DNA from 3 places in the Arthrobacter sp. 05L428 genome. Region 3 is predicted to be linked to each of the others. Evidence: riboswitches for the same ligand, from Rfam matches in the RefSeq annotation. Region 3 holds a riboswitch; each other region holds the start of a gene.

Region 1 (10,058 bases), on a different contig from region 3:
GCGCAGAGCGACATCAAGCGACTGCTCTCCTTCACCCTGGTCAGCCACATCGGTTACATGGTGTTCGGCCTGGCGATGTCGTCCGTGGCGGGGCTGGGGGCCGCGGTGTTCTACGTGGCGCACCACATCACCATCCAGACCAGCCTGTTCCTGGTGACCGGCCTGATCGAGCGCCGCGCCGGGAGTTCCTCGGTGGACCGGATCGCCGGGCTGGCCAAGCTCTCGCCGCTGCTGGCGGTGCTGTTCTTCGTGCCGGCCATGAACCTGGCCGGGATCCCGCCGTTCTCCGGGTTCCTCGGCAAACTGGGCCTCCTGCAGGCCGGCGTCGCCCTCGGCACCCCGCTGGCCTACGCACTCGTGGCCGGCGGCGTGCTGACCAGCCTGCTGACCCTGCTGGCCATCGCACGCGTCTGGAACCGCGCCTTCTGGCGCAAGCCCGAGGACGCCGAACATCCCGATCCCGTGCTGCTCGCCGCCCCCGCCGACGCGGCCACCGGCCACCGCGCGGGCCAGCAGAACGTGACCCTGCTGCCGCGGACCATGGTGGGCTCCACTCTGGGCCTGGTGCTGTTCGGGGTGGCGCTGACGGTGTTTGCCGGGCCGCTCTTCCGGGTGGCGGACCAGTCCGCCGGGGAGATGCTGAACCGGTCCGCCTATATCCAGGCCGTGCTTGGGGACGAGGCGCCGGTTCCGGTAATCGCCCAGCCGATGCGGCAGGAGGGCGGCAAATGACACGGAAGAGGGTCTCGCTGCGCCAGGAGCTGCCGCTGCTGGTCTGGCTCGTTATTGTCTGGGGCGCCCTGTGGCAGGACTTCAGCGCCGGAAACCTGCTCTTCGGCGCCCTGATCGCGGTGGTGGTGGCCCGGCTGTTCTACCTGCCGCCGGTGGAACTGGGGGGCCGCTTCAACGTGCTGCGCGCCGTGCCGTTCGCGCTGGTCTTCCTGGCCAAGGTCGTGGCGGCCAGCTTCCAGGTCCTGTACCTGGCCGTGGTCCGTGGTCCGCGGGTGATCAGCGCCGTCATAGCCGTCCCGCTCCGCAGCCATTCAGACCTGCTGGTGACCGCCACGGGACACGTCATTTCCCTGATCCCGGGGTCCGTGGTGGTGGAGGTGGACAGGTCCACGTCCACGCTCTACATCCACGGCATCAACGTCCGAGACGCCGAGGACGCGGCGAAGCTCCGCAAGGAGGTCCGCGACACGGAGGCCGGGCTGATCCGGATCATGGGCACCAGGGCCGAACTGTCCGCACTGAAGCAGGAGGCCGGGGCATGATGCCGCTGGTTTTGACCATTACCGCGGTCGTGCTGTCGCTCGCCGCGGCCGGCGCGATCATCCGCATCGCGCGGGGGCCCTCGCTGCTGGACCGGGTGCTGGCCGCCGACGTGCTGCTGGCCATCCTAGGCGCGGCGCTGTGCATCGACATGGCCGTGAACCGGCACCTGAACAACCTGATGCTGCTGGTGTCCATCTCGATCATCGGCTTTGTCGGTTCGGTGACGGTGGCCCGATTCGTGGCCGACCGGAGGAAGCAGCCCAATGAGTCCTGACACGATTTCCGCCGACGCCGTAATCGACACCGTCTCGGCTGTGTTCATGGTGGTCGGGGCGCTGATGTCCCTCGGCGCGGCCATCGGCCTGCTGCGGTTCCCCGACCTCATGAGCCGGATGCACGCCGCGACCAAGCCGCAGGTGCTGGGGCTTTTCCTGCTGCTCTGCGCCGTGGGGCTGCAGCTGCGCACCTGGTGGGTGTGGCCGGTGCTGGTGGTCGCGTGGATCTTCCAGCTGCTCACAGTGCCGGTCTCCGCCCACATGGTTGGCCGCGCCGGCTACCGCACCAAGCACCTGCACCCCGAGCTGCTGAGCGCCGACGAGCTGGAAGCCGTGGTGCAGCAGGCGGCCGGCAAGCGCGGATTCACGGACGACGACGACGAGTAACGCCGCCGGCGGCGATATGGCTTAGACCAGGTCCTGGGTCTTGGCGAAGCGGGTGATCGCCCGCTGCGTGCCGCGGTTGGCGAGGACCTGGATGATGGCGCTGACCGAGGCCGAAATGAGGGCGAAGGTCAGGGCCTGGCGCAGGGTGGTGGGGACGTCGTCGTCGTGGCCCTTGGGCGGTTTGTTGCCGGTGGTCTTTTCCCAGACGGTGTCGACTACCTTGGTGCCGACGAAGCCGGCGAGGAGGCTGACGCCGGTGCCAAGCAGTTTGATGAAGATGTTCATACTTCGTACTCCTTGCGGGAGGAAACAGGGCTTCCCCTAGCCTAGCGTCCCCGGGCGGCCGAGGATTTCGGTCAGTGCCTCGACCACCAGCTCGTGGTCGTCCTTCTGCGGCAGCCCCGACACCGTGACGGTGCCTACCACCCCGGTTCCGCGCAGGTAGATGGGGAACGAGCCGCCGTGGGCTGCAAACTCCCGCTGGTCGAACCAGGCGTTGTCCTCGATCCTCTGACCGGCAGCACGCGCCCGCAGGCCCACCAGCAGCGACGGGACTTCATACCGCACCGCGGTGCGCTGTTTGGCCTTGATCCAGCGCTCATTGTCCGGGGTGGCGCCCTCCAGTGCGGCGTGGAAGAGGACCTGATCGCCCTTGCTGATGTCGATGGCGATCGGGTAGGAGCGCTGGCGGCCGAGTTGGACCAGGAGGAGGCCCAGGTCCAGCGCGTCGTCCTTGCTGAAGGACCGGAACTGCAGTTCGTCGATTTCGGCCAGGATGCGGCCGATGAGCGCGGCCAGGGATCCCGGCGGCTGTGGTTCCGCGGAGTCCGGGTCGTACTCGGGGGAAGGCACTGGTGCGTCGGTCATGGGACTCAGCTTCCGTTAGGTGGCCGCCGCCGCGCAAGCCCAACTGACTCGCAGTTGTTGCCGTTATGAGCCCTCAAAACGACAACGACTGCGAGTCACTTGGGAGTGCCGCCGGGTGTAAACTGAGCCAGCCCACAAGGGCGATTTAGATACGACAGGGGAGCGCCGCCGTCGGGCATCACTGGAGAAATCCAAGGTAACCGTAGGTGGGCGCTGAGAGTGCGGACAGCCGCAGACCCTCGAACCTGATCCGGTTAGTACCGGCGCAAGGGAGTCGAGTTCTCAGGGTGCCCGGCACCCGTGGCGAAGGCCGCGGTGCCGCCGGAGCACCCTCCCCTCCTGTTCCTCAGGAGGACGATATGACTGACATTTCTGCGAAGCAGACACTGACCACCGGCAAATACAGCTGGCGCGTGGTCGACATTGTGGTGGCCGCGTTGATCGCTGTTGCCGGCGGTGTGATTTTCTGGGCCTGGTCCCAGGGTTCCAACCTTGTTTCCGTCCCGCTCAACGCGGTCTACCCGCCGCTGACCGGGCTCTACGCCGGCGGCTGGATGATCCCGGCGGTGCTGGGCATGCTCGTTATCCGCAAGCCCGGGGCGGCGCTGTTCTGCGAAGCGGTGGCCGCCACCGGCGAGCTGATCATGGGCTCGCAGTACGGCACCACCGTGCTGATCTCCGGCATCCTGCAGGGCCTGGGCGCCGAACTCATCTTTGCCGCGTTCCTGTACAAGAAGTTCAACCTTCCGGTGTCCCTGCTGGCCGGTGCCGGTGCGGGCCTGTTCTGCGGCCTGAACGACTCCTTCCTGCCCTGGGGCTGGAACATCGCGTACGAAACCGGTGACAAGCTCGCCTACATCATCTTCTGCGCCATCTCCGGAGCGGTGATTGCCGGGGGACTGTCCTGGCTCGCCACCCGCGGCCTGGCCAAGACCGGGGTGCTGGCCTCGTTCGGGTCCCGCAAGGCGGCATCGGAACCCGTCTTCTCCTGATGCCCGCACACGCATGAGGTCTGTCGACGACGTACGCCCGGCCGCGGTCAGCGCCCGCGGCTGGGGCTGGCGGCACGCCGGCCGGGCCCGGCCCGCCGTGAGCGGCCTGGACCTGGACATCCGTCCGGGCGAGCGCGTGCTGTTGCTGGGCCCGTCCGGCGCCGGCAAGTCCACGCTGTTGCACGCCCTGGCCGGTGTGCTGGGGGACAGCACTGCGGCAGCCGCGTCCGCTGCTGCTTCCGCTGATGCCGAGGACTCCGATGAGACCGGCAGCCTGCTGATCGACGGAGCCCCGCCCAGGGCCCGGCGCGGGCGGGCCGGGCTGATGCAGCAGGACCCGGAGACCCAGGTGGTGCTGTCGCGGCTCGGCGACGACGTGGCCTTCGGGGCCGAAAACCTCTCGGTCCCCCCGGCGGACATCTGGCGGCGGGTGGGGGAGGCGCTCGACGACGTCGGGCTGGGCGGCCTGCCGCTGCATCACCCGACGTCGTCGCTCTCCGGAGGCCAGAAGCAACGGCTGGCGCTCGCCGGGATCCTCGCGATGCGGCCCGGGCTGCTGCTCCTCGATGAGCCCACCGCCAACCTTGACCCGGCCGGTGTCCTGGAGGTCCGCGACGCCGTGGGACGGTGCCTGGACAAGACCGGGGCCACCCTGGTGGTGGTGGAGCACCGGGTTGCTGTCTGGAAAGACCTTGTGGACCGGATCGTCGTGCTGCAGCCCGGATCCGCCACGGACTCCGCCGTGCTGCTGGACGGGCCCCCGGACCTGGTCCTGGAGCGGGCGCGGGACATGCTCATCTCCGCCGGCGTCTGGGTGCCGGGCCATGTGCCCGCCACCCGGGCCCGCCGCGGCCGAACAGGACCCGAAGGGGACGCCGGGGCCGGCCAGCTGCTGCTGGCCGCAGAGGAACTGGCCGTGTCCCGCGAACGGCCCCGCCGCACCGGTTTGCTGCGGGGCTTCAGCACGGTAATACCCGTCCCGGTGCAGTCCGGCATCACGGCCCGGGTCCGGGCCGGCCAGGCGCTGACCATCACCGGCCCCAACGGTTCCGGGAAGTCGACCTTCGCCCTGACCCTGGCAGGCCTGCTCTCCCCGGTCTCCGGCGCGGTGTCCGCCACCACCGAGCTGAGCGCCGGCGCAGGCATCGATCCGTACAAATGGAGGGCCCAGCAGTTGATCGCCAGGATCGGCACGGTGTTCCAGGAACCCGAGCACCAGTTCGTCACCGGCAGGGTGCTGGACGAACTGATGTTCGGTCCCCGCCAGCTGGGCCGCGGCGAAGAACGGGTCGACGAGCTGCTGGAACGGCTCCGGCTCCGCGAACTCGTGGACGCCAACCCCTACACGCTCTCCGGCGGGGAAAAACGGCGGCTCTCCGTGGCCACGGTGCTGGCTGCCCACCCGCAGGTGCTGGTGCTGGACGAACCCACCTTCGGCCAGGACGCCAACACCTGGGCGGAACTGGCCTCCTTCCTCTCCGAGCTTCTCGACGCCGGGACCGCGGTGGTCTCGGTGACCCACGACGCGGAGTTCAGCGAGGTCCTGGGCGGCACCGAGCTGAAGCTCGGCGCACCGCAGTCGGGCGCGCCGGGACTACCCGGCAGGACGAATCCGGGGGTGGCGGCGCCATGAGGGACGCCCTGACCCTGCGCGGAAACCACGCTCTGCTGACCCGCGCCAACCCGCTGGCGAAATTCTCCGGCGTCGTGCTCATCACGGTCGCGCTGGCGCTGTCCATCGACTGGGTGTCCGCGTCCGTGGCGCTCGCCTTCGAACTGCTGCTGTTCCCGCTGGCGGGCCTGACCCTGGCCCTGCTCTGGCAGCGCGGCTGGCCGCTGATCCTCGCGGCCGCCGTGGGCGGCTGGAGCACCGCGATCCTGGCCCCGGACCATGGCAGGATACTGCTCGACGTCGGCGTCTGGTCCATCACCGAGGGCTCGCTGCAGCTCGGGCTGGGCTTCCTGCTGCGCGGCCTCGCGATCGCGCTGCCGGCGGTGCTGCTGATGAGCTGCACCGACCCCACGGACCTGGCCGACGCCCTGGCGCAGCAGGCGAAGCTGCCGCACCGTTTCGTGCTCGGCACCCTGGCCGCGATGCGGCTGGTGGGGCTCATGGCCGAGGAATGGCAGACCATCGGCATGGCCCGGCGAGCCCGCGGTGTCGGCTCGCACGGAAACCCGGTGCAGCGGCTCAGGGCCACGCTGGGGCAAAGCTTCGGGTTGATGGTCCAGGCCGTCCGCCGCGCCTCCCGGCTCGCCGTGACCATGGAAGCACGGGGCTTTGGCGGCGCGCAGCGGACCTGGGCCCGGAAGGCGACGTTCAGCCGGCTGGACGCGTGGGTGGTTCTCGGGGGCCTGCTGATCTCAGGTGCCGCCGTGGCCGCAGCCGTCGCTGCCGGGACGTGGAACATGGTGTTCCTCGGCCAGCAGTAGCCGCTACATATCGCACGAGATGGATATTCTGTGAGCTTTATTGCAGTTCTGGGGATTTGGCCCGTCAAAATAGCTCATCCGTGATATTTATTGCATATGACTCAACAGACTGCTGAATATGTCGGCGCCGTACTCCGGGACGCCCGCGGCGAGAAGGGCTGGACTCAGGGACAGCTCGCGGCCGAGCTGGGAACCAGCCAGAGCGCCATCGCCCGGATGGAGCAGGGCAAGCAGAACCTGAGCCTGAAAATGATTGAGCGGCTCGAATCCATTTTCGGCCGCGCCATCGTCAAAGTCGGCCGGCCGCAGATGACCCACCTGCGGGTGGAGGGCGGCCGCACGCTCTCCGGCGCCGTGGACGTCAACAGCAGCAAGAACGCCGGCGTCGCGCTGCTGTGCGCGAGTCTCATCAACCGCGGCACCACCGTCCTGCGGCGGCTGGCCCGGATCGAAGAGGTCAACCGGATCGTGGAGGTCCTGACCAGCATCGGCGTCGAGTGCACCTGGCTCGACGCGAACGACCTGCAGATCCGCCGACCGGCCGTGCTGGACCTCGACTCGATGGACGTCGAGGCCGCCCGCCGCACCCGCAGCGTCATCATGCTCCTCGGCCCGTTGCTCGATGAGTCCAGCGAATACCGGCTGCCCTACGCCGGTGGCTGCGACCTTGGCACCCGCACCGTGGAGCCGCACATGCAGGCCCTGCGCCAGTTCGGCCTCAGCGTCGAGGCGAAGTCCGGCTTCTACAGCGTGCAGGCACCGCCGGCAGACGGCCACGACCGTTCCTTCGTCCTGAGCGAGCGCGGCGACACCGTGACCGAAAACGCCATCATGGCCGCCGCCCACCGCCGCGGCACCACGATCATTCGCAACGCCAGCCCAAACTACATGGTCCAGGACCTCTGCTTCTACCTGCAGATGCTGGGCGTGGAGATCGACGGCGTGGGAACCACGACGCTGAAGATCGTCGGCCGCCCGTCGATCGACGCCGACATCGAGTATTTCCCGTCCGAGGACCCGATCGAGGCGATGAGCCTGATCACCGCCGGCATCGTGACCAACTCCGAAGTCACGATCCGCCGCGTCCCGATCGAGTTCATGGAGATCGAACTGGCGACCCTCGAGCAGATGGGCCAGCGGCTGGAGGTATCCGCGGAGTACCTTGCCCGCAACGGCCGCACCCGGTTGGTGGACGTCACCACCAAACCCTCCGAGCTGCGGGCGCCAACGGACAAGATCCACCCGATGCCATTCCCCGGCCTGAACATCGACAACCTGCCGTTCTTCGCCGTCATCGCCGCCAACGCCCACGGCCAGACGATGATCCATGACTGGGTCTACGAGAACCGGGCCATCTACCTGACCGAGCTGAACAAGCTGGGCGCCCAGGTCCAGCTGCTGGATCCGCACCGGATCTACGTCAACGGGCCCACCAAGTGGCGGGCCGCGGAAGTCGGCTGCCCGCCGGCCCTGCGCCCGGCTGCCTGCCTGCTGCTGGCCATGCTCGCCGCGCGTGGTGTGTCAGAGCTGCGCAACATTTACGTGATCGAACGCGGCTACGAGGACCTGGCCGAGCGGCTTAACACCATCGGCGCCAAGATCGAGTATTTCCAGGACTGAATCGTCTGAGCGGCGATTTTGGGGTAGCGCGCCGGGGCGGGTGCTGACGCACAATGGTTGCATGCGCACCTTTGGCGTAGAGGAGGAACTGCTGATCGTGGATCCCGTTACCGGGGTCCCGCTGGCACTGGCCGACGCACTGTTGCGCGGACTGAAACCCGCCACCGCGGCAGCGGCCGCGGCGTCTGCCGACGCCACGGCGGCGTCTGCCGCGGATCCGAACCACGATGACTCGGGCTTCAGTTTCGAGCTCAAGCTGGAGCAGATCGAGACCCAGACCGTGCCCTGCCTTGACCACAGCGCGCTGCTCCAGCAAATCAGGCAGTCCCGGGCTTTCGCGGGCCGCGTAGCCCGGATGCACGGAGCCCGGGTGGCAGCCCTGGCCACATCGCCGCTGGCAGCTGCCACCCACACGACGCCCAACCCGCGGTACGCCACCATGCAGAAGCGCTTCGGCCTTACGGTGCAGGAGCAGCTGACGTGCGGCTTCCACGTCCATACCTTCATCGAGTCCCCCGAGGAGGGCGTCGCCGTCCTCGACCGGATCCGGGACAAACTGGCGGTGCTGATCGCGCTCAGCGCCAACTCACCCTTTTGGAACGGGACGGAGACCGGCTTCGAAAGCTACCGCACCCAGGCCTGGAACCGCTGGCCGGCGGCGGGGCCCTCCATGATATTTGGGAGCCTTCCGGTCTACCGGCGGGTGGTCACGAGGCTGCTGGAAAGCGGGGTGCTGTTCGACGAAGGGATGATCTATTTTGATGCCCGGCTGGCCCGCCACCACCCCACTGTGGAGGTCCGGGTCGCGGATGTCTGCCTGCGGGCGGAGGACGCGGCGCTGATCGCGGTGCTGGTGCGCGCCCTCGTGGAGTCCGCCAGCCGGGAGTGGCGCGACGGCGTGGATCCGGCCCCGGTGCCGACGGTCCTGCTAAAAATGGCCGCGTGGCAGGCCAGCAACTGCGGGCTGCGCGGCGAGCTGCTGGACTTCGGCAGCTTCCGTCCCGCTCCCGCCGGCGAGGTGGCGCACGCCCTGGTCGACTTCGTGGCCCCCGTCCTGGCGGAGCAAGGGGAGCTGGACCTGGTGCGCCGCGGCGTGGACCGCGTCCTGGCGCACGGCACGGGCTCGCAGTTGCAGCGCCAGGCGCTCTGCGCTCCGGGGCTGGACACCCCCTCCGACGACGCCGGCCTGGCCGCCGTCGTCGCCCATGCCGTGCGGGTCACGATGCACGGTGCGGACGCCGAGGGAATGTCAGAACCGGCCCCCGTGCTTTCGCGGGTGCGCCGGGGCTAGACCTGCTTGAGCGCCTGCCCGAGGTCGCGGATCAGGTCCTCGACGTCTTCCAGCCCCACCGAGAGCCGCACGACGCCGTCGCTCAGCCCGATAGCCGCGCGCCCCTCCGGGCCCATGGCGCGGTGCGTGGTGGTGGCCGGATGGGTGATCAGGGACTTTGAATCACCGAGGTTGTTGGAAATATCGATGATCCGCAACGCGTCCAGCAGCGCGAACGCGGCTTCCTTGGCGGAGCGGCCGGGCGAGGGCGAAAGCTCCAGAGTCAACACCGTGCCGCCGGCTTTCATCTGCCTGGCGGCCAGCTCGTACTGCGGGTGGGACGGCAGCAGCGGGTACTTAACCCAGCTGACCGCGGGCTGGGCCTCCAGCCATTCGGCCAGCCGAAGCGCCGAGGCGGACGAGTGGTTCACCCGCAGGGCCATCGTCTCCAGTCCCTTGCTCAGCACCCAGGCGTTGAAGGCGGACAATGCCGGGCCGGTGTGGCGCATGAGCTGCTTGACCGGGCCCTCGATGAATTCCCGGGTGCCCAGGATCGCGCCGCCGAGCACCCGGCCCTGGCCATCGATGTGCTTGGTGCCGGAGTACACGACCACGTCCGCGCCCAGCTCCCCGCACCGCTGCAGCAGGGGAGTGGCGAAGACGTTGTCCACCACCACGGTCGCACCGGCGGCGTGCGCCAGTTCGCTTACGGCGGCGATGTCCACAATTTCCTGCATGGGGTTCGAGGGAGATTCGAAGAACACGGCCGTCGTCGGCACGGCCAGCGCCGACCGCCACTGCTCTAGGTCCGGGCCGTCCACGAAGACTGTCTCCACGCCCCAGCGCGGCAGGATCTCATTGAGGATGACGAAGCAGGATCCGAAGAGCGAGCGGGCGGCGACCACGCGGTCGCCGGCCCCCAGCAATGCCCCGAGCGCG
Region 2 (10,058 bases), 480 kb from region 3:
GGGCGGACTCGGTCTTGGGCCGGCCGACGTCGGCCACGCCATGGATCACCTGGCGTTGGAGGTTGCTGAGGTCCACGTCGTCGTCGTCGATAATGCCCAGGGTTCCCACCCCGGCGGCGGCCAGGTAGAGCAGCGCGGGCGAGCCGAGGCCGCCGGCGCCGATCACCAGGACCCTGGCGTTCTTTAACCGGCGCTGTCCGAGCGTACCGATCTCGGGAATGATCAGGTGGCGGGAGTAGCGCTCCACCTCGTCCGGCGTCAGCGCGTCCGCAGGTTCGACCAGCGGTCCGGGCGCCGGCGGCGGGGTTGCGGGGGTTCCGTTTGGGGTCAACTGGGAAGCCATACTTCAATGTATGCCCGAAGATGCCGCCAGGTCATATTACCCCCGCGTAAAGTGGAGCTAACAGCGAAGGAAAGAAGGCCGATAGTGGTTCATCAGGCACCGGTTGAGCGGGGACATACCGGAAAGTCGTCGGCGGCCCAGGCGCGGAGCGGGACGCAGCGCTCGGCGCGGCTGCCGCGCGATGAACGGCGGGCCCAGCTGCTCGCCGCCGCGCAGGAGGTCTTCGTGGCCAACGGCTACCATGGCGCCGCCATGGACGAAATCGCCGAGACCGCGCACGTGAGCAAGCCCGTGCTGTACCAGCACTTCCCGTCCAAGCGCGAGCTGTACCTGGCCCTGCTGGACAGCCACCTGTCGGCGCTCACGGAACTGCTGCTCGGTGCGCTGAACTCCACGACGGACAACGATGAGCGCGTCCAGGCCGTCATGCGGGCCTATTTCCATTTCATCGCCAACGATGACCAGGCCCACCGGCTGGTCTTCGAATCCGATCTGGTCAACGACCACGATGTGAGCGCGCGGCTGGAAACGTTCAACAAGACTTTCGCGGACGCGATCGCGAAAGTCATCGCCGAGGACACCAAACTGCCGCTGCTGGAAGCCCAGCTCCTGGGCCGCGGACTGTCCGGAATGGCGCAGGTCAGTGCCCGGTACTGGCTGGAAACCGACGGTAACCTGGACATCGATGTGGCCAGTGACCTGATTTACCGTTTAGCTTGGCGCGGAATCTCCCGCTTTCCCAAAGAGTCCTAGACTACAAATAGAGAACACCTCGTGGAGGAAACTCGCAGAGAACGCCTCGCAGAGAAACCCTCGCAGAGAAAATTTGAACACTTTGATTGGCTGGGAGGCCTTGCTGTGGAAGTAAAGATCGGCATTCAGAACATCGGCCGCGAAATTGCCCTCGAATCCAACCAGGACGCGGACGCGGTGGCGAAGCTTGTGGAAGAGGCCATTTCCAAGGGCACCGAACTCCGCCTGACCGATGAGAAGGGCCGCCAGATCATCATCCCGGCGAACGTCCTGGGCTACGTGGAAATCGGCGCCGAAGAGGTCCGCCGGGTCGGCTTCGGCGCCCTCTAGGCAACGCCCCGGATCCCCTACCGTTCAACCCGCCCCTCAACCCGCAGTTCCCAAAGGAGTCTGAATGCTGTCCCTGATTGTGGTGGCCATGGTCGCCGTGGCCGCGGGTTTTTTGGTCTGGGCGAACGACAAGCGGCACGCCAAGTACGGCATCACTGTCCCGGCCGGTATCGCCCTGGGCGTGGCGATGCTGAGCTGGATCATCTTCATGGCGGCCGGCTTCGGGTACCAGCCGGGCCTGACTTGGATTCCGTGGGTCCTGCCCGTACTGCTGGGCTCGGCGGCGGCGGTCGGCGCGGTGCTGTACCTCGGCAAGTCCCGGACCCGGCTGGACACGGCCCGGATGACCGCCATCCTGCGCATCTAGCGGACAGCTGAAGTCGCAAAGCGCTGTGGCCACTCCCCCTCGGGTGAGTGGCCGCAGTGCCTTAACCGGCTGAAGCCCTCAGCGCCGGGAAGCTTCCTTCACTTCCGGGTCCGTGGTTTCCTGAAGGACCCAGCGGTTGCCGTCCGGGTCGCTAAAGTATGCGAAGGCTATCCCGCCGATGTCCTGGACTTCACTGATCTCGGCTCCGCGTCCCAGAAGTTCGGCGCGGGTGCCGGCCATGTCCGGGACCACCAACTGCAGTCCTTCCAGGCTTCCGGGGGCCATGGCGGTCATTCCGGTGCCGATGACGATTGAGGCGGCGGAGCCGGGCGGCGTGAGCTGGACGACCCGCATGCCTGGAATGTATTCGACGTCGTGGTCCAGTACGAAACCCAGCTTCTCCGTGTAGAACAACTTGGCCGCGTCCACGTCGGTGACCGGCACTTGTACGACTTCCAGACGCATCTCCATGCGCATCACAGTACTCCCGATACTTCCGGGCGCGTCTCCGCCAGGCGTTTGCTGAGGTAGCGGCGCTCGGTCTCAGACGGTGCGAGCTCCCGGGCACGCCGGTATTCCTGGCTGGCCTCCGGCATTCTGCCAAGGCGCCGCAGGAGGTCCGCCTTCGCGGCAGGCAGGAGGTAGTACCCCTCCAATGACCGGACATCCTCCAGCCGGTCGATGAGCGCCAGCCCGGCGTCCGGCCCTTGGGACATCGCGACGGCGACGGCACGGTTGAGTTCGACGACCGGTGACGGTGCCAGCCGCGCAAGACGGTCGTACAGCATTGCCACGCGGCCGAAGTCGGTGCTGCCAAAATCGCGGGCGGTCATATGGCACGCGGCGATGGCTGCCTGGATCCGGTAGCTGCCGGGCCGGACGCCGAGTGAAATGCCGGCGCGGTCGGCGGCCGCCAGGAGCGCCACCGCTTCCGCAGTCGCTGCCCGGTCCCATCGTTCGCGGTCCTGGTCCTCCAGCGTCACCAGGTCCCCGGCCGCGTCCGTACGTGCGTGCCGGCGGCCGTGCTGGAGGAGCATCAGCGCCAGCAGGCCCAGCGCTTCGGGTTCCTGCGGTGACCCTTTGAGCAGGCCAATCAGCAGCCGGTCGAGACGGATCGCCTCCCGGGCAAGGGGCTCGCGGATCAGTGTGTTGGCGCCGGTGGCCGCATACCCTTCATTGAACATGAGGTAGAGGACTGCCAGGATCCCGGCCGTGCGTTCTGCTATTAATTCTGGCGGCGGCACCCGGTAGGGGATCCCGGCGTCGCGGATTTTGGCGCGGGCACGGACCAGCCGTTTGGACATGGTTGACTCCGAGACGAGGAACGCGCGAGCGATCTCGCTGGTCGTCAGGCCAGCCACGGTGCGCAAGGTCAGGGCGACCCGCGCCTCAAGCGGAAGGGCGGGATGGCAACAGGTGTAGATCAGGCGCAGCCGGTCGTCGCCGTCCACGGGATCCCCGGGAGCATCCTCCGCCAGCTCTTCGAGCCTGGCCAGGACCGAGAGCTCCCGCACCGCCTTCTTCTCGCTCGCTGCGCTCCGCAAGCAGTCAATAACCCTGTTCTTGGCAACGGTCGTCAGCCAGGCCGCCGGGTTTCCGGGGATGCCGCGCTGGGGCCAGTCGACGAGGGCACGCGCGAACGCGTCCTGGACACAGTCCTCGGCCAGGCTCCAGTCGCCGGTAATGCGGATGAGGGTGGCCGTGATCCGTGCTGCCGCCTCGGCGGAAGCACCCCCGAGGGCCGCCCGCACCTCCGCCGCGTCCGCTGCCATCTGATCCCCCTTTTCGCCCTCCCGCGCTGAGGCGCCGATTGCTGTAACGAGTGCTATAAACCGAGCGGCCACACGGGCCTGATCTCGATCTTGCCGAATTTTGCCATCGGATGCTTGGACGCCACCTCGATCGCCTCGTCAAGATCGGTGCAGGCGATGATGTCATAGCCCGCGATCCATTCCTTTGTCTCGGCAAACGGGCCGTCCGCGACGACCACCTCCCCCGCCCGCACCGTCACGGTGGTCGCGTCCTCGACAGGTCGCAGCCTGTCGCCGTGGCGGGCGATGCCTCGCGCTTCTATCTCCGCCGCCCATTCCTCGATGTTGTCCTCGGCCGGCACATATTCCGGCGCAGTCGGATCGGTGCAGATGAACAGCATGTAGTCCACGGTGACTCCTTCTAGTAGGTCGATACGTCAATACGACGAAGGAGCTGCCGGCAAAAGGACACCCGGTGGAAAAATTCCTGGTCGGCCGGCCAGCCACCTCCAACCGGAGTCTATGGCCCGTGAACGCCCGCGGGCGGTCAATCGCCGATTCATGGTCACCACGGACAAAGGGCTTCAGTACGTCGGGCCCCCTGGTTCGGCGAGCGGGTGTTCGCGCTGGAGCTGGGCCACCTTCGGATCGTTCTCGTCTGCGCCGTAGTCCGAGGAGCGGGTGATGTCCTTGCCGTCGGGGACTTTCATTGCCCGGAAAACCAGGGACAGCACAGCTGCGACGACGAGGTTAATCACGAACGCCACAACGGCGATGTAGACCTGGATATCGGTGCCGGGGATGGCCGAGATGGACCCGCCAAAGTGGGCTTTCGTGACGGGATTGACGACGTTATACGCCGCGATCGTGCCATAGGCGATGCCGGCCGCCCAACCGAGGAACAGCGCCCACCGGTGGAACCAACGGGTATAGAGTCCAGCCACGATGGCAGGGAAGGTCTGCAGGATCCAGATGCCGCCAAGTAGTTGCATGTTGATGGCCGCGGACTGGTCCATGGCGATCACGAAGACCAGCGCGCCGAACTTCACCACCAGCGAGGCGATCTTGGAAACGCTGGCTTCCTGCCGGGGCGTGGCGTCCGGCTTGATCAGGTCCCGGTAAATGTTTCGGGTGAACAGGTTGGCCGCGGCGATGGACATGATGGCGGCCGGGACCAGCGCCCCGATGGCGATGGCGGCGAGCGCAATGCCGGCAAACCAGGCCGGGAACTGATCCAGAAACAACTGCGGCACCACCAGTTGCGGATTGACGGCGCCGTTCAGGTCGGTGGGCTTGGTGCCGGCGAAAATGGCCGCGTAGCCCAGGAGTGCCAGGAAGCCCAGCATCAAGGAGTACAGCGGCAGCACCGCAGCGTTCCTGCGGATGGTGTTCCGGCTTTTGGTCGCCAGGACGCCCGTGATCGAGTGCGGATACATGAACAGGGCCAGCGCGGAACCAAGCGCCAGGGTCCAATACGCGGAGTAGCTGGACGCCCCCGGGATGAACGCGCCCGCCGGTTTGCCCGTCGCCGGATTGACCGCTCCCAGCTTCGCCTCGGCGGAGTCGAAAATGGTACCCCACCCGCCGAACTTGATAGGCAGGTAGATCACCGCCACGATCACGGCCAGATAGATCAGCAGGTCCTTCACGACGGCGATCAGGGCAGGAGCGCGCAGGCCCGAGGTATAGGTATACGCGGCCAGAACCACGAACGCGATGATGAGCGGCAGGTCGGTCAGCAGCGCGTTCTCAGCACTGCCCAGGCCGAGCACAGTGAGTACGGCCTTGATGCCCACGAGTTGCAGGGCAATGTAGGGCATGGTGGCGACGATGCCGGTGGCGGCGACCGCAACGGTAAGCGCCCTGCTGCCATACCGGCCGCCAACAAAGTCCGCCGGCGTGACGAAACCGTGGCGGTGCGAGACGGACCACAGCCTGCTCATCAGCAAAAACACGATCGGGTAGAGCACGATTGTGTACGGCACGGCGAAGAAGCCGCTCACGGCTCCGGTGGCCCACATCGCCGCCGGGACCGCCACGAAGGTGTAAGCCGTGTAAAGGTCCCCGCCGAGCAGGAACCAGGTCACCCAGGTACCAAAGCCCCGGCCGCCCAGTCCCCATTCGTCGAGGCTATGCAGCCCTGTCGTTTCTTCCCGCCTCCACCGCGCGGCAAAGAAGCCGAGGACCGCCACCAGGACGAAGAGGATGATCACAATGGTGAGGGCTATGCCGTTGACCGGCCGGTCCGGTGCCGCCAGCGGCACGACCGCCCCGTTCACCGCTCCTCCCCCGCAGCGGCCGCCCCGCGGACGGATTCACGGCGACGGCGGTCCTCCCTGGTGACCAGCCAGTAGGAGATCCCCACCAAGGCCGCGGTGACCGGGATCCATGCCATCTGATACCAGTAGAAATACGGGATACCCGCCAGCCGCGGTTCGTCGAAGGCGTACGCGGGCACAACCAACGGAACCACAATGGCGACGAGCAACAGGATTCCGGACACTACATAGGGACCCGGCTTGGCCGGCCCCCGCGTTGGCACATCAGGACTGGACATGGACGCCTCCTCACCGAGACGGGCCCCCGGAGCGGGAAGGCTTCCCGGGACGTGCCGGCGGCCTGCGGACCGTGCAGTGCAGCGGTCGTTACCCAACAGGATAGACACTGGATTTAATCTTCAACAGTGCCTTTAATCACGGTTTGGCGAGGCGAACGGGCCTGGACGGGAGCGGCGCCGGGGCCCCTACAGGAACTCGGCGCGTCCTTCCATCGCGGACGACGCGAGGGCATGCTCGCGGCGCGGGATCCGGCCGGCCCGTCGCGCCAGCCGGCCGGCGATGACGGCGTGCCGGAACGCCTCACCCATCAGCGCCGGGTCCTGGGCACGGGTCACGGCGGTGGCGAGCAGCACGGCGTCGCAACCCAGTTCCATCGCGAGCGCGGCGTCGGAGGCGGTGCCAATTCCTGCGTCGAGCACCACCGGCACCGAGGCACGGGAGACGATGAGTTCAATGTTGTGCGGATTCAGGATGCCCAGGCCGGTGCCGATCGGGGCGCCCAGCGGCATCACGGCCGTGGCGCCGAGGTTCTCCAGCCGGAGGGCCAGGACCGGGTCGTCATTCGTGTAAGCGAAGACCTTGAAGCCGCGCGCCACCAGCTGTTCGGTTGCCTCCACCAGTTCCAAGGCGTCGGGCAGCAGGGTGTGCTCATCCGCGATCACCTCGAGCTTCACCCAGTCCGTCTCCAGCGCTTCGCGGGCCAGTTCGGCCGTGAGGACGGCGTCCCGGGCGGTGAAGCATCCGGCGGTGTTGGGCAGCACCCGGATGTTGTGGTCCGCCAGCAACTGGAACAACGAGCCGCTCTCGGCTGGAGAGTAGCGACGCATGGCCACCGTCGTGAGTTCCGTTCCGGAGGCCACCAGCGCGGCTCCGAGGCCGTCCAGGCTCGGCGCACCGCCGGTGCCCATGATCAGGCGGGAGCCCAGTTCCACTCCGTCAACCGTCAGCAGATCCCGGCGTGCCTGCTGCGTTTCCTGCATTGCTGTTGCTTCCATGCCCTCTATCCTCCCTGTACTGCCGTAACGAGTTCGACGTCGTCGCCCTCGGCGAGCGCGGTCGCGTGCCACTGGCTGCGCGGCACCACCTCGGCGTTGCGGGCGACGGCGACGCCCAGTTTCCGGCCGTCCGTGGCCCGGCCGTCGGCGGCCAGCGTCCGGCCGGTCACCCCGCTGACCAAGGCGCTGATAGTGGCGCCGTCGGCGAGGGCGTGCTGCGCTCCGTTGAGCCTGATATTCATGCTGTCGTCCTGTCTTTCGCTGGAGCGTCCGCGGGTGAAGCGTCCCGCTCGGATGAGCCGGGGGCTGGAGAAACCGGGCGGCGGCTGGAGAAGCGGTCCGGGCGGAAGCCCTCCCAGCGCCGGTCCGGCTCTCCGTCCAGCAGCGCCCGGCAGATGGCGGCGGCCGCCGGGGTGAGCAGGACCCCGTGCCGGAAGAACCCGGTGGCAATGATGAGTCCCTCGACGTCCTGTCCGGATCCAGCGCTGGCCACGCGCCCTAGGAGCGGGGCGTTGTCCGGGGTCCCGGGGCGTGCCCGCGCCGTGGCCTCGAGCAGTTCCAGCTCGGCAACGGCCGGGACCAGCTGCTGGGCATCACGCAGAAGCTGGTACACGCCGCCGGCAGAGACGGCGCCAGCCTCGGAGGGCGCATCCTCCCGCTGGGTTGCGCCGATCACGACCGTGCCGTCCTCCCGCGGGACGATGTAGACCGGAACCCCGCGGACCAGGCCCCGCACGGTCGAGCGCAGCAGTGGCCGGAGCCGTGCCGGGACCCGGAGCCGCAGGATGTCCCCGTAAACCGGACGCAGCGGCAGGGACAATCCCCCGGGCAGGCCATGCAGTTCCGCCGCGGCCAGGCCGTTGGCTACGACCGTCTCGCTGGCGCGGAGCTCTCCGCCGCCCTCGAAACGGATGCCGGCGACGCGGCCGCCCCGCCAGAGCAGCCCGGCCGCGCGGCGGGGCACGGCCGTGAACCGGCTGTCGGCAGCCAGCAGTGAACCGATCCTGGCCAGCAACCGGCGCGGATCCACCTGGTGGTCGGCCGGGATGTCGAAGGCGCAGGAGATACCGGGGCTGAGCAACGGTTCGCGGCTGCGTGCTTCACGGACGGTCAGCGGCTTCACGGCCAGGCCGCAGGCCTGCTGCGCGGCCCGCAGGTCGGCGAGCGCCCGGCGGTCGGCCGCGTCCGCGCCGACGGCGAGGGTCGGCGTCGTGAGATATCCAGTGCCGCCGCCGTCAGTGCTGCCGCCGGCCAGGCCGGCGGCGAACTCCGGCCACAGCCCTGAGGCTTCCAGCATCAGGGCCAGGAGCTCCTCCTCCTGGTAGTGGAGTTCACTCACGGGCGCCAGCATGCCGGCGGCAGCCCAGCTGGCGCCGGTGCCGGGGGCGTCGTCGACCAGCGCGACGGTACGGCCAGAACGGCGGGCCTCCCAGGCGATGCCGTGGCCGATCACTCCCCCGCCGATCACGACGACGTCGTAATAATCCGAGGATGGGCCCGGTGGTGTGGCGGGTGGTGCGACGGATACGTCCATGGGTTCCTTCCCTACGCCGGTACTAGCCGGATCAGGTCAAGCGGTCGGCTCTGACGCCCTCTCAGCCCGTCGGCCGTCTGGCGGCCCGCGCGGGCTCCCGCGGTATGCGCCCAGTTTAGAGGAACTAGGCTTGGGGCATGAGCCAGGATGTCCACACCACCGCCCGCCTGTACCTGTGCACCGATGCCCGGAAGGAGCGCGGTGACTTCGAGGACTTCGTTGACGCTGCCTTTTCCGGCGGCGTCGACATCATCCAGTTGCGGGACAAGTCGCTGGAGGCGGCCGAGGAGCTTGAGCTGCTGGAGGTCCTGCACTCCGTGGCGCGGCGGCACGGCCGGCTCTGGGCGGTGAACGACCGTGCCGACCTGGCCTCACTGGCAGGGGCGCCGGTGTTCCACATTGGGCAAAAGGACATCCCGTTCGCCGCGGCACGGGATTTCCTGGGCAAGGGCACCGTGATCGGCATGTCCACGCACACGCCGGAACAGGTGGATGCGGCCATCGCGGCGTCCCCGGGCCGGGGCGGGCTGGACTACTTCTGCGTGGGCCCGGTCTGGGCCACCCCCACCAAGCCGGGCCGCGCCGCCGTCGGGCTGGACCTGGTGCGCTACGCCGCCGCGGCGATCGTCCGGGCCGAGGCCGCCGATGTCGGGAAAGTCGCCGGGGTGGTGCCGTGGTTCGCGATCGGCGGCATCGACCTGGGCAACGTGGCGCAGGTGGTCGACGCCGGAGCCAGAAGGATTGTGGTGGTCCGGGCGATTACCGAGGCCGCTGATCCTGCCGGGGCCGCGCGTGCCCTGCTCGCCGCGCTCGACGCCGGGGCGGACGCCGACGCCGACGTCCACAGCGGCGCCGCGGACAACTAGCCGGCTAGTCCCAGCTCTGACATCCGACGGGAATGGGCGGCGGCAAGCTCGGCGGTCAGGGCGCGGGCGAGTTCACCGGCCCGGTCCTCGTCCGTGCCGGTCAGGCCGCCGAGGAAGGCGTGCTCCACGCTGACCCGCTGGGCCTGGGTAAGCGCTTCGCCGAGCAACCGCCGAGCCCACAGGGCCAGCCGGGACGCCAGCCGCGGATCGTCGGCGAGCGCGGCCTTGAGCCGGTCCCGCAGCACAACCGTCGCGTCCCCGGCCGCCTGGACCAGTTCGATCAGCCCGGCCGTCCCGGCGTCGACATAGCCCGAAATGGACCGGTAAAAGTCCGCGGAGACCGTGTCGATCACGTAGGCCTTCATGAGCGACTCGTGCCAGTCGGCGGGGCGGGTGCGCTCATGGAAGTGGTCCACCGAAGGCTGGAACGGCAGCATGGCCTCCTCCGCGTCAATGCCCATCTCCGCCAGCTTCGCGCAGACCAGTTCAAAATGCTGGAACTCGATGACGGCGAGGCCGCCCAGCACCGCCCGGTCGTGCAGGGTGGGCGAATACCGGGCG
Region 3 (10,058 bases):
TCGAGGCGCTGCTGGCCCACGCCGCGCTGGTCAAGACCGAGACCCTGACCGTGGAGCTGGACACCGTTCCCGCCGAGGTCAAGGAACCTCAGGTCAGCGTCGAAAAAGTAACCGTTGAAGCAGGGGCATAATTCATGAGCGACGAATTTTCCGTAGAGAGCGTCTACGCCGAGCTGCTGGGCCGGGCGCCGGAAAACAAGATGGAGCCGAGGCTGGCTCCGCTGCACCGGGCCATGGACATCCTGGGGGAGCCGAACAAGGCGTTCCCGATCATCCACGTCACCGGCACCAACGGCAAGACCTCCACGGCCCGGATGATCGAGGCCGGCCTGCGCGCCTACGGGCTGAGCACCGGCCGGTACACGAGCCCGCACCTGTCCAAGGTCACCGAGCGGATCAGCATCGACGGCGAACCGGTGCCGGATGAGACGTTCGTCCGGATCTGGGACGAGATCCGCCCGTACCTGGAAATCGTGGACAGCGAGCTCGTCGCCGAGGGCCAGCCGCGGCTGACCTACTTCGAATGCCTGACCATCCTCGGCTTCGCGGTGTTCGCGGACCAGCCGGTCAATGTCGCCGTGATCGAGGTGGGACTCGGCGGCATCACAGACGCGACCAACGTCGGCGACGGCCAGGTTGCCGTGGTCACCCCGATTTCGCTGGACCACACGGAGCTGCTCGGCGAGACCACCGAGGAGATCGCCTACGAAAAGGCCGGCATCATCAAGCCCGGCGGGTTCCTCATCAGCGCCGCGCAGCCCGTCGACGCGGCCCAGGTGCTGCTGGAAAAGGCCAAGGAAGCAAACGTGCCGTTCCGCTTCGAGGGCGTGGAGTTCGGCGTCGAGTCCCGCACCGTCGCCGTCGGCGGCCAGATGGTGAACATCCAAGGCATTGCGGGTCGCTACGAAGACCTGCTGCTGCCCCTGCACGGCGCACACCAGGCGGAGAACGCCGCCGTCGCCGTCGCCGCGCTGGAAGCCTTCTTCGGCGCCGAAAAGCCGCTCGACCCCGAGGTGCTGCAGGAGGCCTTCGCCTCTGTCACCTCCCCGGGCCGGCTGGAGGTGCTCCGCACCGCGCCGACCATCATCGTGGACGCCGCGCACAACCCGGAGGGCATCCGGGTCTCCGCCGAGGCGATCCACGAGGCCTTCAGCTTTAGCAAGCTCGTGGTGGTGGTGGGCGTCCTGAAGGAGAAGGATTCCGAGGAAATCCTCCGCCAGCTCAAGGAATCCCTGGGCGACCTCGCCTCGGACTACTGCTTCACCCAGTCCAACTCGCCCCGCGCCGTACCGGCCGAGGACCTCGCGGAGCTGGCGCTGGACCTGGGCTTCGGCGAGGACAACGTCCACGTGGCCGAGAAGCTCGACGACGCCCTGGAATGGGCCGTGGAGCGGGCCGAGTCCAACGACGACCTTGCCGCCGGGATCCTGGTCACGGGGTCCATCACGCTCGTTGCCGAGGCCCGGATCCTGCTCGGAAAGACCGAGGCGTAACCCATGGCCAGACTCACCAAAGCCCAGCGCGAATGGCGTCCGGGCATGCCCAAGAAACGCCGCTCCACCAAGGTCATGTTCGCCTCCACGGTGCTCCTGCTGGAGGCCTTCGTGGCCCTCTTCGGCACCCTGGCGGTCTTCGGCCTCCGGCGCGGCGAGTTCCCGCCGCTGCTGGTCTTCGGGGTCGGGATCGGACTCAGTGCGGTGCTTGTGCTGACCTGCGCGGTGCTTTCCAAGCCGTGGGGCGTGGCCTTGGGCTGGATCCTGCAGCTGGTGCTGGTCCTCACCGGGATTGTGGAGCCCACGATGTTCGTGGTGGGCGGCCTCTTCGCGATCACGTGGTGGTACGGCATCCGCACCGGCATCCGGATCGACCGCGAAGCCGCCGAACGCGAACGCGAGCAGGCGGCCTGGGAGGCCGCGAACCCCGAGGGCCAAAGCAACTAGACTTGTCCCGAACCCCACCCCAACACATTGGAGCAGCTGTGAGCACTGAGCGCACCCTAGTCCTGATCAAGCCCGACGGCGTCGCCCGCAACCTGACCGGCAGCATCATCTCCCGGATCGAAGCCAAGGGCTACACCCTGGCCGAACTGAAGAAGGTCAACGCCAGCCGCGAACTCCTCGAACAGCACTACGAGGAGCACGTCGGCAAGCCGTTCTACGAGCCCCTCGTCGAGTTCATGCTCAGCGGGCCCGTCGTTGCCGCGATCTTCGAAGGCCACCGCGTGATTGAGGGCTTCCGCTCGCTCGCCGGCACCACGGACCCGACGACGGCGGCGCCCGGCACCATCCGCGGCGACTTCGGCCGCGACTGGGGCCTCAAGGTCCAGCAGAACCTGGTCCACGGCTCAGACTCGGCGGAGTCCGCCGAACGCGAGATCAAGATCTGGTTCTAAGAACCCGCAGCACCGCACCGAGGTGACAGTTAAGGCCAATGTTCGCGTTGAACATTGGCCTTAACTGTCACCTCGCGGCGTTTGCGGAACGCTCAGTAGCCGGAGGTTCCGATGAACACCTGAATGAAGGCGAAGAAGATCGTGGCGACGACGGCGACGTAGAGCAGGGCCGTGAGGATCCAGCCGGAGTCCGCCAGGATGCGGGCGGCAGCGGCGGGCACCCGGATGACGCCGTGGCTCACGTTGCGGACCGTCACCCAGACGAACAGCGGAATCATCGCGGCCCAGACGATCATGCAGAACGGGCAGAGAATGTGGATCGAGTACAGCGCCTGGGACCACAGCCACACCACGAAGGCGAAGCCCAGCGTCACACCGGCCTGCAGCCCGATCCAGTACCAGCGGGCAAACGTGGCCCCGGCGAGGATTCCCATGGCCGTGGTGATGATGACCGCGAACGCGACAATGCCGATGAACATGTTCGGGAAGCCGAAGACCGAACTCTGCCAGGTCTGCATTACCTGGCCGCAGGAGATCCACGGGTTCACGTCGCACACCGTGGCGTGGTTGGGGTCCTTGAGGACAGCCAGTTTCTCCAGCACCAGCGTGCCGGACGCGAGCCAGCCGACGACGCCGGTGATCAGCAGGAGCCAGGCGAAGGGCCGGTCGCGCGTCATCGGGGGCAGCGGGCGCTCCGCAGCTGCCGCGCCGGTGCCGCGCTCGTGGGCGGTCACGTCGCCGGGGGCGTGGGAGATGCTGGGCATGGGATTTCAGTCCTTTGCGTCGGGTGCTCTTGGGCCGATTCTATCGCCGGAGGCTGGATGTAACCGGGTAGGAGTCGTGCCCTCACCGGTGATTCGGTCCGCGGCGCGGACTGGATGTCCCGCTTAGCCCTGCTTCGGCGGCTCCTGTGAGACAATGAACCTGGCTGGGGCCCGATCCACATTCGGGTTTCGGTCCGGCGACTTTGCTTTCAAGACCGCCAGTGATGAGCAGGGCATACTTCGGATCCCTCGATCCGGCCTATCCCGCAATGCCATTGGACGGCACCTGGTTGTGACAGAGAGATCAACGGGTTCAGAGCAATCTTGCCGGCCTTCCAGGGCTGCCGCACCCCACTGCCGGTGCGAACCTGGAGGTATCCAATTGACTTCTGTCAATGCCTGCGGGTGTTGACAAATATTTGCCCCACGGGTGCCGGATGTGGCGGTACATCAGGGGCAGGAGTGTCGCCACATATGGATAATGACCAGCTTGTAGCCGGTAACGACGAAGCCGCTGTTGCCGAAGTAGCACCGGAAGCCGCCGCCGCGGAGGCGCCCAAGAAGGCCACCCGGTCCCGCCGCAAGGCGGCCCCAAAGGCGGAGGCCGCCGAAGCGGCCGTCGCGTCCGACGTCGTTGCTGACGCCCCCGCCGTCGACAATCCCGAAGCGGCCCCGGAAGCGAAGGCCCCGGCCCGCCGGACCCGGTCGCGGAAGAAGGTCGAACCCGAGGTGCTGCCCGCCTTCGCTGACTCAGCCGCCAGCACGGAAACTGCGGTTCCCGCCGATGAAGCACCTGCCGAGCTGCCGGCCGCCGAGGCGGCACCGGAGAAACCGGTCCGCCGCCGTGCCTCCCGCGCCAAGACAGCCGTGACGCCTTCAGCGATGGAAGAAGCCCCGGCCCCGGCCGAGGCTCCCGCCGCCGTGGCTTCCGACGCGCCGGCTCCTGAGGCCGCGCCCGTCGAAGCCCCGGCCGACGCTGCGCCCGCTGCCGAGGCGTCTGTAGAAACTTCCGAAGCCCCCTCGCTCTTCCTCGCACCCGGTGCTGTCACCTCGATGATCTTCCAGGCCCCGGATCTGAGCACCGTCATCCGCCCCGCCCCGGCCCCCGCTGCTGTTGCCGAGGAAGCCGAAGAAGAAGAGGACGAAGAAGCCGAGGGCGAGGATGCCGGCAGCCGCCGTCGCCGCCGCAGCCGTGGACGCCGTGGCCGCAGCCGGACCGGCGAAGCCGACACCGACGCAGACGGCGCAGCCGAAGATGCAGCGGAGTCCGGCGAGGACTCCGAGGGCACCCTCGAAGACGGCGTGACCTCGCGTCGCCGTCGCCGTCGCCGCCGCGGCGACCAGGATCTCGAACTGACCGGCGGCGGGGACGACGATCCGCCCAACACGGTAACCCGCGTCCGGGCGCCGCGCTCGGTCAGCGAGGCCCCGGTCAACAACCGCGTCACCTCCGTCAAGGGCTCCACCCGCCTGGAGGCCAAGAAGCAGCGCCGCCGCGAGTCCCGCGACACCGGCCGCCGCCGCACCGTCATCACCGAGGCCGAGTTCCTGGCCCGCCGCGAATCCGTGGACCGCCAGATGATCGTCCGCCAGCGCGACGACAGAATCCAGATCGGCGTCCTGGAAGACGGCGTGCTGGCCGAGCACTTCGTCTCCAAGACCCAGCAGGATTCGTTGATCGGCAACGTCTACCTGGGCAAGGTCCAGAACGTGCTGCCGTCCATGGAAGCGGCGTTCGTCGATATCGGACGCGGCCGCAACGCCGTGCTGTACGCCGGCGAAGTCAACTGGGACTCCGTCAACCTCGAAGGCAAGCAGCGGCGGATCGAAAATGCGCTCAAGTCCGGCGACTCCGTGCTCGTCCAGGTCACCAAGGACCCGGTCGGCCACAAGGGTGCCCGCCTGACCAGCCAGATTTCGCTGCCCGGCCGTTACCTGGTGTACGTGCCCGGCGGCTCCATGACCGGCATCTCCCGCAAGCTGCCCGACGTCGAACGCAACCGGCTCAAGCGGATCCTCAAGGACCGCCTGCCGGAAGACGCCGGTGTCATTGTCCGCACCGCGGCCGAGGGCGCTTCGGAAGAAGAGCTGACGCATGACATCAACCGGCTGCGAGCCCAGTGGGAGGGCATCGAAAGCCAGTCCACGTCCACCAAGATCCTCGCCCCCGAGCTGCTCTACGGCGAACCTGACCTGACCATCAAGGTGGTCCGCGACGTTTTCAACGAGGACTTCTCCAAGCTGATCGTCTCCGGCGAGGAAGCCTGGGACACCATCGAGGCCTACGTCACCTACGTGGCACCGGACCTGGTGGGCCGGCTCGAGAAGTGGACCAAGGACACAGACATCTTCGCTGCGTGGCGCATCGACGAGCAGATCCACAAAGCACTGGACCGTAAGGTCTTCCTGCCTTCCGGCGGCTCGCTCGTGATCGACCGCACCGAAGCCATGACCGTGGTGGACGTCAACACCGGCAAGTTCACCGGCAGCGGCGGCAACCTCGAGGAAACCGTCACCAAGAACAACCTCGAAGCGGCCGAGGAAGTCGTCCGGCAGCTGAGGCTGCGTGACATCGGCGGCATCATCGTGATCGACTTCATCGACATGGTGCTGGAATCCAACCGCGACCTCGTGCTGCGACGCATGGTGGAGTGCCTGGGCCGGGACCGGACCAAGCACCAGGTTGCCGAGGTGACCTCGCTGGGCCTCGTGCAGATGACCCGCAAGCGGATGGGCACCGGGCTGCTCGAAGTCTTCGGCGAACAGTGCGAGGCCTGCGCCGGCCGCGGCATCGTCACCCACGACGAGCCCGTGGAACACCGCCGTGCCAACACCGTCGCCGCAGAACACCACGTCCCGCGGACCGAGCACCAGCCCGCCGCACGCAGTGAGCGCAAGCGTCGCCGCGGCAAGGGCGGCCAGGGCGGCGAAGCCATGCCGTCCGCACCCGTCGCCGTGCACGCCGAGCCCACCGAGGCGGAGCGCCACGCCAAGGCAGAGGCGACGCGCGCCGCGCTGGCCAACATCGCCGCCGCGGCGCACGCTGCCCACCTGCACGACGGTGAAGCGACAGCAGCTCCCGACGCCGAAACCCGCCAGGCCGCGCTCGACGCCGCCGTGGAACTCGCTTCGTCGGAGGAGGCGGCGGGTCGTCCCGCGGCCGTGCTGACCTTCGGCGGCGAACAGGTTGCCTTGCCCTTCGTCGAGCACGCCGAGGAAACCCCGCAGCCCGCGCTGACCCTGGACCTGCTGACCGAAGCGTTCGCCCACCTGGGCGACGCCGAGACCGGCAAGCCAGCCGCCGCGGCTCCGGTTGCCGAGTCGCCCGCAGCCGAGGTTCCCACGGCCGAGCACGCGGCGGAGCACGCTGCGCCTGCAGCTGCAGCGCCGTCCCGCGCCACCCGGGGCCGCGGCCGCGCCAGGACGGCGCGGATCCAGCCGCCGAGTGTACGTACCGCCGAGGCCGAGGCCCCGGCCCGCCAGGAAGCCCGCAAGGCTCCTGCGTCCCAGGCCCCGGCCCGCCAGGAAGCCCGCAAGGCTCCTGCGGCCCAGGCCCCGGTACGCCAGGAAGCCCGCAAGGCCCCTGCGGCCCAGGCCCAGGCCCCGGACACCACCGGACCCCGACGGGTGCGCCGGAACCGGAGCGCCAGCCGAGCCCAGGGCGCCGCCAACGAGACGTCCGTGCAGCAGCGCGAGACCGCTCCGTCGGTTGAGGCCGTCTCGGTCCATGAGGCCAAGGCCCCGGAGCCGGCGAAGGTGACCGCCAAGCCCGCCGCCAACGAGCCGATCATCCTCGGCGTCGGCGTCCCGGCGTCGGAGCTCTAGGACCAAGCAGGCACCACCACTCGCGGGTTCCGTCCGGGATCGACGTAACATCACGTCGACCCCGGACGGAACCCGCGAGGGCGTTAAGGGGACAGGCTGAAATTTAGCGGGGTTGCCGGCGAGGAACGCTAGGCTGGGGGACTGACACGGGGTGCCGCGCATCGAGCCGGCTGAGATCCAGACCCGTTGAACCTGTCCGGTTAGCACCGGCGAAGGGATGTCTCTTGTCTTCAACAACCCAGCCTGCATCGGCGCAGCCTGCATCTAGCCGAACCTCAGCCATCCTGCAGTCCGTCTTCCCGGAGCCCGACGGCGGGGCCCCAACGCCGCCGCGGATTCCGCGGGTGCTGGCCATCGCGGGCTCGGACCCCTCCGGCGGCGCCGGCATCCAGGCCGACCTGAAGAGCATTGCCGCGAACGGCGGCTACGGGATGGCTGCCATCACGGCACTGACCGCCCAGAACACCCAGGGCGTCCGGTCGGTGCATGTACCGCCGGCAGCGTTCCTGACCGCCCAGCTGGAGGCCATCAGCGACGACATCACCATCGACGCCGTCAAGATCGGTATGCTCGGCGACGACTCGGTGATCGACGCCGTCCGGGCCTGGCTCGAAAAGGTGCGCCCCGGCGTCGTGGTCCTGGACCCGGTGATGGTGGCGACGAGCGGCGACCGGCTGCTCCAGGAATCGGCCGAAACCGCGCTGCGGGCCCTCTTGCCACTGGCGGACCTCATCACACCGAACCTGGCCGAGCTGGGCATGCTGCTGGGAGAGCCGCCCGCCGCGGACTGGGCCAGTGCGCTGGAACAGGGCAAGCGGCTCGCGGCCCTGGCCGGCACCACGGTGCTGGTCAAGGGCGGCCACCTGCCGGTCGACGGCGCCCAGAACGACGGCGGTTGCCCGGACGCGCTCGTCAACACCGGGGGACTGCTCGGCCAGGAGACGGTGGTGGTGCCGGGCGAGCGGATCGACACCCGCAACAGCCACGGCACCGGCTGCTCCTTGTCCTCGGCGCTGGCCACAGTCCAGGCCCGGACGGGGGACTGGGAGGCGGCGCTGCGGGAGGTCAAGCCGTGGCTGCTGGGTGCGTTGCGGGATGCCAGCCGCCTGGAGGTCGGATCCGGCAACGGACCCGTGCACCACTTCCACCACCTGCAGCACGCTGCGGCACCCCAGCTTCCTGCCGAGGGCGAGTTCGCCACGCTGCTGGCAGGGCACGCGGCGGACGGGCTGGACGCGATCTACGGCCTGGACTTCATTCGGGGGCTCGCGGACGGTACCTTGCCGGAACCCGAGTTCGCCTACTACCTCGGCCAGGACGCCCTGTACCTCAACGGCTACTCCCGGGTGCTGTCCCGCGCGGCGGCCCTGGCGCCGTCGGAAGCCGAACAACTCTTCTGGTCCCGCTCGGCGCAGCAGTGCCTCGAAGTCGAATCCGAACTGCACCGGAACTGGCTGGCCGGCCGCGCCGTCGAGACCCAGCTGGGACCGGTGACCAAGGCGTACGTGGACCATCTGCACGCGGCATCGCTCGCCGGCAGCTACGGCGTGCTCGTGGCCGCGGCGCTGCCGTGCTTCTGGCTCTACGCGGAGGTCGGCGCCACGCTGCATCGCGAGTTCCTCGCTGCCGGCGCACCGGCAACGCATCCCTACGCGGAGTGGCTGCGCACCTATGCGGACGAGGCCTTCGCGGAGGCGACGCGGCAGGCGATCAGGTACACGGACGCGGCGGCCGGTAGAGGCTCCGAGGCGGAACGCAGCGCCATGGCGGTGGCGTTCAGGCAGTCCTCCCGCTACGAGGCGGAGTTCTTCGACGCGCCGAGGCTGCACGCCTGAGCCGCGCTACGCGAAGCAGCCGGTAGGATAGTTGGGCGCGGTTCCGGAAGTCGCTGCGGCACCATAACTTTGGCCCCCGGGCGCAGGGTGTGGCGTCCGTCACGCACTACCTGCCGGGACCAGCCTCGTTTGCGGCCGAAGGCAAAATTAGCGTAGTCTAGATCTTCGGTGCTTACGCCAACACTTGGGTTATGACCTTGAGGAACAGTTCACCCGTATTACGGGCAGGACTTTTCCGCAGGATAGCTCATGGGTTCCCCCGGGGAATCCACCGGCGTTGAGGCACAGCGTGAGCCGGTCCAAGCATTTGGGCCCCAGGTTCCGCACGCAAATCTAGTAATAAACGTCGAGAGAAGTGAGTTCCCCAGTGGTGTACGCGATTGTCCGCGCAGGCGGCCGCCAAGAGAAGGTTTCCGTTGGAGACTTCGTTACCCTGAACCGCGTCCCCGGTGGAGCCGGCAGCACCTTTGAGTTGCCCGCACTGCTCCTGGTGGACGGTGACAAGGTCACGTCTGCAGCCAAGGACCTGGCCAAGGTAACGGTTACGGCTGAGATCCTCGAAGACCTCCGTGGTCCGAAGATCGTCATCCAGAAGTTCAAGAACAAGACCGGTTACAAGAAGCGCCAGGGTCACCGTCAGGAACTGACCAAGGTCAAGATCACCGGTATCAAGTAACTAACGTTACTGTTCAGGTTTTCAGCAGATTCCCCAGAATTTTAAAGGCAGGCATTTCAAATGGCACATAAAAAAGGCGCGAGCTCCACTCGCAACGGTCGTGACTCCAACGCCCAGTACCTCGGCGTCAAGCGCTTCGGCGGCCAGGTAGTTTCCGCAGGCGAGATCATCGTCCGCCAGCGTGGCACCCACTTCCACCCGGGCGCCGGCGTTGGCCGCGGCGGCGACGACACCCTGTTCGCACTGACCCCCGGCGCTGTCGAGTTCGGCACCCGCCGTGGTCGTCGCGTTGTGAACATCGTGGCTGCTGCAGCTGCAGAGTAACAACAAGTTCTAAATCGGTGGGGCGGACCAGTAGGTCCGCTCCACCGGTGTTTTAACCGCATTACAATCATCTTGGGCCCCTTGCGGGCCCGAGGAACAGCACTGAGGAGATCCACGTGGCGAGCTTTGTAGACCGGGTAGTACTGCACGTATCCGGCGGTACCGGCGGCCATGGCTGTGTCTCCGTCCACCGCGAGAAGTTCAAGCCCCTCGGCGGTCCCGACGGCGGCAACGGCGGCAAC

What was found. A riboswitch is a leader RNA that binds a small molecule or an ion and turns the genes downstream of it on or off. The one in region 3 is predicted to bind thiamine pyrophosphate.
Region 1: linked by a shared signal. The riboswitch ahead of AC1DH3_RS10005 (ECF transporter S component) and the one ahead of AC1DH3_RS04840 (bifunctional hydroxymethylpyrimidine kinase/phosphomethylpyrimidine kinase) in region 3 are both predicted to bind thiamine pyrophosphate.
Region 2: linked by a shared signal. The riboswitch ahead of thiO (glycine oxidase ThiO) and the one ahead of AC1DH3_RS04840 (bifunctional hydroxymethylpyrimidine kinase/phosphomethylpyrimidine kinase) in region 3 are both predicted to bind thiamine pyrophosphate.

The regions. Positions count from the first base shown of each region.
Region 1 is NZ_JBFTNW010000004.1:38,324-48,381, forward strand. It holds gene AC1DH3_RS09975 (Na+/H+ antiporter subunit D) at 1-732, shown strand, start outside; gene AC1DH3_RS09980 (Na+/H+ antiporter subunit E) at 729-1,274, shown strand; gene AC1DH3_RS09985 (MrpF/PhaF family protein) at 1,271-1,549, shown strand; gene mnhG (monovalent cation/H(+) antiporter subunit G) at 1,539-1,937, shown strand; gene AC1DH3_RS09995 (DUF4235 domain-containing protein) at 1,959-2,222, opposite strand; gene AC1DH3_RS10000 (heme-degrading domain-containing protein) at 2,259-2,804, opposite strand; TPP riboswitch at 2,951-3,094, shown strand; gene AC1DH3_RS10005 (ECF transporter S component) at 3,164-3,796, shown strand; gene AC1DH3_RS10010 (ABC transporter ATP-binding protein) at 3,810-5,429, shown strand; gene AC1DH3_RS10015 (energy-coupling factor transporter transmembrane component T family protein) at 5,426-6,229, shown strand; gene AC1DH3_RS10020 (UDP-N-acetylglucosamine 1-carboxyvinyltransferase) at 6,326-7,849, shown strand; gene AC1DH3_RS10025 (glutamate--cysteine ligase 2) at 7,911-9,140, shown strand; gene AC1DH3_RS10030 (O-succinylhomoserine sulfhydrylase) at 9,137-10,058, opposite strand, start outside.
Region 2 is NZ_JBFTNW010000001.1:547,207-557,264, reverse strand. It holds gene moeB (molybdopterin-synthase adenylyltransferase MoeB) at 1-343, opposite strand, end outside; gene AC1DH3_RS02695 (TetR/AcrR family transcriptional regulator) at 350-1,096, shown strand; gene AC1DH3_RS02690 (DUF3107 domain-containing protein) at 1,202-1,426, shown strand; gene AC1DH3_RS02685 (hypothetical protein) at 1,491-1,793, shown strand; gene AC1DH3_RS02680 (VOC family protein) at 1,872-2,264, opposite strand; gene AC1DH3_RS02675 (RNA polymerase sigma factor) at 2,270-3,565, opposite strand; gene AC1DH3_RS02670 (YciI family protein) at 3,619-3,945, opposite strand; gene mctP (monocarboxylate uptake permease MctP) at 4,129-5,823, opposite strand; gene AC1DH3_RS02660 (DUF3311 domain-containing protein) at 5,820-6,101, opposite strand; gene AC1DH3_RS02655 (thiazole synthase) at 6,288-7,097, opposite strand; gene thiS (sulfur carrier protein ThiS) at 7,103-7,339, opposite strand; gene thiO (glycine oxidase ThiO) at 7,336-8,631, opposite strand; TPP riboswitch at 8,622-8,742, opposite strand; gene thiE (thiamine phosphate synthase) at 8,769-9,497, shown strand; gene AC1DH3_RS02635 (ferritin-like fold-containing protein) at 9,494-10,058, opposite strand, start outside.
Region 3 is NZ_JBFTNW010000001.1:1,025,279-1,035,336, forward strand. It holds gene ileS (isoleucine--tRNA ligase) at 1-131, shown strand, start outside; gene AC1DH3_RS04815 (bifunctional folylpolyglutamate synthase/dihydrofolate synthase) at 135-1,493, shown strand; gene AC1DH3_RS04820 (DUF4233 domain-containing protein) at 1,497-1,940, shown strand; gene ndk (nucleoside-diphosphate kinase) at 1,979-2,392, shown strand; gene AC1DH3_RS04830 (vitamin K epoxide reductase family protein) at 2,485-3,156, opposite strand; gene AC1DH3_RS04835 (Rne/Rng family ribonuclease) at 3,631-6,981, shown strand; TPP riboswitch at 7,119-7,216, shown strand; gene AC1DH3_RS04840 (bifunctional hydroxymethylpyrimidine kinase/phosphomethylpyrimidine kinase) at 7,263-8,816, shown strand; gene rplU (50S ribosomal protein L21) at 9,184-9,492, shown strand; gene rpmA (50S ribosomal protein L27) at 9,553-9,816, shown strand; gene obgE (GTPase ObgE) at 9,933-10,058, shown strand, end outside.